Regions from separate parts of the Maricaulis sp. MIT060901 genome, predicted to be linked through region 2. Evidence: predicted binding sites of a transcription regulator. Region 2 holds the regulator's gene; the other holds the start of a gene.
The links. Region 2 encodes LexA, which represses DNA repair genes until DNA is damaged. Its sites were predicted from a motif close to ATGTTCCNCTTGTGTTCC; they were not measured.
Positions count from the first base shown of each region.

Region 1: a site for LexA is predicted at 936-953, ahead of SIC17_RS05120 (PA0069 family radical SAM protein). Genes of this name have one in related genera too.

Region 1 is NZ_CP138920.1:990,062-992,459, reverse strand. It holds gene SIC17_RS05120 (PA0069 family radical SAM protein) at 1-912, opposite strand, end outside; gene SIC17_RS05115 (MarR family winged helix-turn-helix transcriptional regulator) at 1,072-1,536, shown strand; gene SIC17_RS05110 (S41 family peptidase) at 1,576-2,398, shown strand, end outside.
Region 2 is NZ_CP138920.1:1,492-3,889, forward strand. It holds gene SIC17_RS00010 (ComEC/Rec2 family competence protein) at 1-969, shown strand, start outside; gene lexA (transcriptional repressor LexA) at 973-1,674, opposite strand; gene trpC (indole-3-glycerol phosphate synthase TrpC) at 1,758-2,398, opposite strand, start outside.

The DNA of each region.
Region 1 (2,398 bases), 990 kb from region 2:
GGCATCGGGGCGTTTCTCGGCCAGCCATTCGCGGAACAGGTCGCGGATTTCCATGGGCAGACGCAACAGGACATAACCTGCACTGCTGGCGCCGGCGCCGGCTGCCTGTTCCAGCAGGGGCTCGATCTCGCGATCGGTGAGGGCAGGAATGATCGGGGCCATCATCACCGTAACGGGCAGGCCCGCACTGGCCAGGCCCTCGATCGCCTTCAGTCGGCGGTGCGGGGCGGCGGCACGCGGTTCCATGTCGCGCGCCAGCTTGCGGTCCAGCGTGGTCAGCGAGACGGCCCCCTTGGCCAGGCCCTGTTCCGCCATCGGCCCGAGAATATCGAGATCGCGCAGGACGAGGGCGGATTTGGTGATGAAGCTGACCGGGTGTTTGTAGCGGGCAAAGACCTTGAGGATGTCACGGGTGATTTCCAGACGACGCTCGACCGGTTGCCAGGCATCGGTGTTGGCGCCGATGACGATTGGCTTGGGACGATAGCCGGGCCGGTTGAAAAACTGCTCGAGCAGTTTGGCACCATCCGGCTTGGTGAAGATCACGCTCTCGAAGTCCAGCCCCGGTGAATATCCCCAATAGGCGTGGCTGGGCCTGGCGTAACAATAGATACAGCCATGTTCGCAGCCCCGGTAGGGATTGATTGACTGGTCAAAGGAAATGTCCGGCGACTGGTTGGTCGCGATTATGGAACGCGAGGCATCCTTCAGCACCGTTGTGCGAAGCGCGCTGACCTCTTCACCATCAACGCCCCAGCCGTCGTCGAAAGCCTCCCGCTGGAAGGCTTCATACCGGCCGGAAATGTTAGACCGAGCGCCCCGACCCCTGATGCTGGTTCCCGGGGCGACGGGGGCGTCATCCGGGGTCGTGGTGTGGGCGTTAAGGGCGTAGCCGCTGGGGCGCTCGGTCATGAGCTGGACTATGACTCAGAATTAGAACAAAGCAAGAACAAAATTTCAGTCGTCGTCACTTTTTCCGGCTTGGCCATTCCGCGGTGCTTGCGCTCGCTTCATGAAGAGGATTTAAGATGCAAAATCGGATAGGGCATTTATTACGTAACAGGTGACATATTGGGCAAGGAAGAGGAAAGAGACTTCATCGAGGAGCTCGGGCACGCAGTGCTTCCGCGCCATGTGCGGCGCCTGCTCGACACAGTTCTGAAGTGGGAGGGGGAGCGTGCTGCGCAATTGCAGATCTCCGTTCCTCTGAAGACACATTCGATGCTGGTTCTGCTCTCCAGGCGAGGGCCGATGAAGCTGGGTGAAGTGGTCGCGCAATTGCGCCTGTCGCGCCCCTTGATCGTCAAGTTCGCCGACACGCTGGTCGGGATGGAAATGGTCACCGAGCAACGGCCAAGCTCCGACCGGCGTGTTCGACTGCTTGGCCTGACTGAGGCCGGGCAGGTCGAGGTCTCACGCATCGAGGCGTTCCTGGAAGAAGCGCAGGCCCGATACCGGGTGCTTGGCCAGACACTCGGCAACGACCTGCTCGATCTTGTCACACAGGCGCGGAAACGCGTGGAAACATGGGATTAGGCCGGAGACTTCCGGCCAAGGCAGGAAGGGTCCTTCGGGATGATTAGCAAGTTCTTCGCAAGTGCCGCCATGGCGGCGGTGATGGTGTCCACTACAGCGTGTGCCCAGCCGGTGCCGGGCTGGCAGGCGGAGGTTTTCGACCAGCTCCCGCAAATGCTGGAAGAAGGCTATATCTACGAGGATGTCGGCCTGTCCCTGGCGCAGAGAGTGCGCGAAATGTCCGATGATTTCGCGCATCTCCAAACCCGCCGGGAGTTCATCTCCGCGGTCAATCAGGAACTCTATGCGCTGTCCAATGATGCCCATCTGACCCTGCGCTATCGCCCGACTGCGGAGGTCGAGAATGCGGAGCCGCGCCGCCGTCCGTCCGGCTGTGCCAGCGGTGACATCACCTGGCGGATGGAAGCCGGAAATATCGGATATATCTCGGTGCCGCGCATTTATGGCGATGACGCCTATCGTGCCGGTTTTGACGCGGCGATGGTCGAGCTGGGTGATGCAGACGGCATCATCCTGGATGTACGCAATAATTGCGGCGGTGAACCCCGCACGCTCGTCCATTTTGCGTCCTGGTTCTTTGCGGAGCCGACCCATCTGACCTCGACCGAGGGGCGCGACATGCCGACGCGCGAGCGCTGGACCAGCGATAACGTGGCCGGCGAGCCCTTTGTCGATCGCCCGCTGGTGATCCTGACCAATCAGCGCAGCTTCTCGGCGGCTGAGTCCTTTACCTTCGGCATGAAGATTACCGGCCGTGCCACGGTGATCGGCGAGCCCACCGGCGGTGGCGGCCACTGGGGCGAGGAAATGCGCCTGAGCGATGACCTGGCCGTGTTCATGCCGCAAGGTCGGACGTTTGATC
Region 2 (2,398 bases):
ATCCAGCCTGAAAGTGTGATCTCACCCGGCTTCCAGATGTCTTTCAGCGCGGTGGGGGCCCTTATTGCCGTTCACGAATGGCGACGTTCCAGAGAGGATGTCATGGAACGGCGATTGCCCGGTTTCCTGCGCCCTTTCTGGGAACTGACGCTTACAAGTTTTGTGGCCGGAACCGCTACGGCAGTTATCGGTGCTTTCCACTTCCATCGCCTGGCCAGTTACGGGCTCCTGGGCAATTTGCTTGCGATGCCGGTGTTTTCATTCCTGGTCATGCCGGCGGGCGTTCTGGGGCTGTTGCTGATGCCTGTGGGACTGGACGCTCCGGCCTTTGCTCTGATGGAGCTGGGACTTAACACCATTCTCAGTATCTCACGATGGATCGAGGCCTTGCCTACAGCGGCGCGTGCCGTGCCGGCTGTTCCGGGGTGGTGGCTGGCGCTTTATATCGCTCTCGCAGCGTTGTTGATCCTGGGGCGCGGGCTGCTGGCCCGTCTTGTCGCGGGCGGCGTGGCTGCGACGCTGGTCGGACTCTGGGCGCTCTGGCCGCAACCGGATGTCTTCATCAGCGCCGATGGGGTTGTGGTAGCTCGGTCGGGCGAGGGATGGACCGCCAACACGTTGCGTCGTGGCCGGTTCGGGCGCCAGGTCTTCCTGGAGCGGTCTGCCATGGCGGGGCAAACCGGGGAGAGGGCGGCCTGTGATGATCTGGGTTGCCTGCTTGAAACCGACTATCTGCGCATTGCAGTGCCCAGTCGGATTGAGGCCTTGCAGGAGGATTGCGAGCGCGCCGACCTGGTCGTGCTTTCCGCGGACACACCGCGTTGGATTGGGCGCCGATGCGGGCGTCCGGTCATTGCACTGTCTGAACTCGCCGAACGCGGCAATGCCCTGGTCTGGCTCAACAACAGCGGTGTCGCCCGTATCCGCTATGTGGATGCGGCGGAAACCAGCTGGCCCTGGCAGACCTGAAATCTAGTGATAGCTACGCAGCAGGCCGACGAGCTTGCCCTGAACCTTCACCCGGTGTGGCGGGAAGATACGGGTCTCGTATTCCGGATTGGCCGCTTCAAGCGCGACAGACCCGCCTTTCTTGCGCAGCTTCTTCAGCGTGGCTTCCTCGTCATCGACCAGCGCGACAACGATGTCGCCTGTATCGGCCACATCGCAGCGACGGATGAGGACCGTGTCACCATCGAGAATACCGGCCTCGATCATGGAATCGCCGTTCACTTCGAGCGCGAAATGCTCGCCATTGCCCAGCATGTCAGCCGCGACGGGCAGGCGATCGGTTTCGTGCTGGATGGCAGAAATGGGAACACCGGCAGCAATACGCCCCAGCATGGGAACCTCGATCGTGCCGCGATCATCGGAGGGGGCTGCACCCTGGCCTGTGAAATCAGCGCGCACCACATTGGGACCAAGATCGGCTGATTTTTCCTCGGTGTTTTCAGCGGCGGCGCTTTCGGGAAGCTTGAGGACCTCCAGTGCGCGGGCGCGGTGGGCAAGACGGCGGATGAAACCGCGTTCTTCCAGTGCCGTGATCAGGCGGTGAACGCCGGATTTCGAGGCCAGGCTGAGTGCACCTTTCATCTCGTCAAAGGAGGGTGAGACACCGGTTTCCTTGATGCGCTCATGGATGAACAAAAGCAGTTCATGTTGCTTGCGGGTCAGCACAGCTCGACTCCCTCCAATTCGCCGGAACAAAGCGGCAACTTGATGGGTGTTCTACATGTGTTCTATTTTGTCGTCAACAGGGGCTAATAGGCCGCCATCAGCGTTTTCGTTGCCTGTTCGACATCAGTCTGACGCATCAGGCTCTCGCCGACCAGCAAGGCTCCGGCGCCTGAAAGCTTCAGCCGCGCAGCATCATCAGCCGTGAATATCCCGCTTTCGGCTACCATGAACTGGTCGTCCGGCACGAGTGTGGACAAACGCTCGAAAGTGCTGAGCGAGGTTTCGAATGTCCGCAGGTCACGATTGTTGACGCCGATCAGCGGTGCCTCTAGGGCGAGCGCTCGGTCCAGCTCCGCCTCGTCATGGACTTCCACAAGCGCGTCGAGTGACCACTTGTCGGCTTCATCCATGAGCTCGCGGGCACAGGCATCATCAACGGCCGCCATGATGACCAGGATTGCGTCAGCGCCGAGCGCTCGGGCTTCCGCGACCTGGTAGCGGTCATAGAGAAAGTCCTTGCGCAGCGCGGGAAGCCCGGTGGCATCGCGTGCCGCGGCCAGGAAGCTGTCATCACCCTGGAAGCTTGGCGTATCAGTCAGCACGGAAAGGCAGGTGGCTCCACCGTCTTCATAGGCCTTGGCCAGTACCGGAGGATTGAAGTCCTCGCGGATAAGACCCTTGGAGGGGCTGGCCTTCTTGACCTCGGCGATAAGGGCCAGGCCGC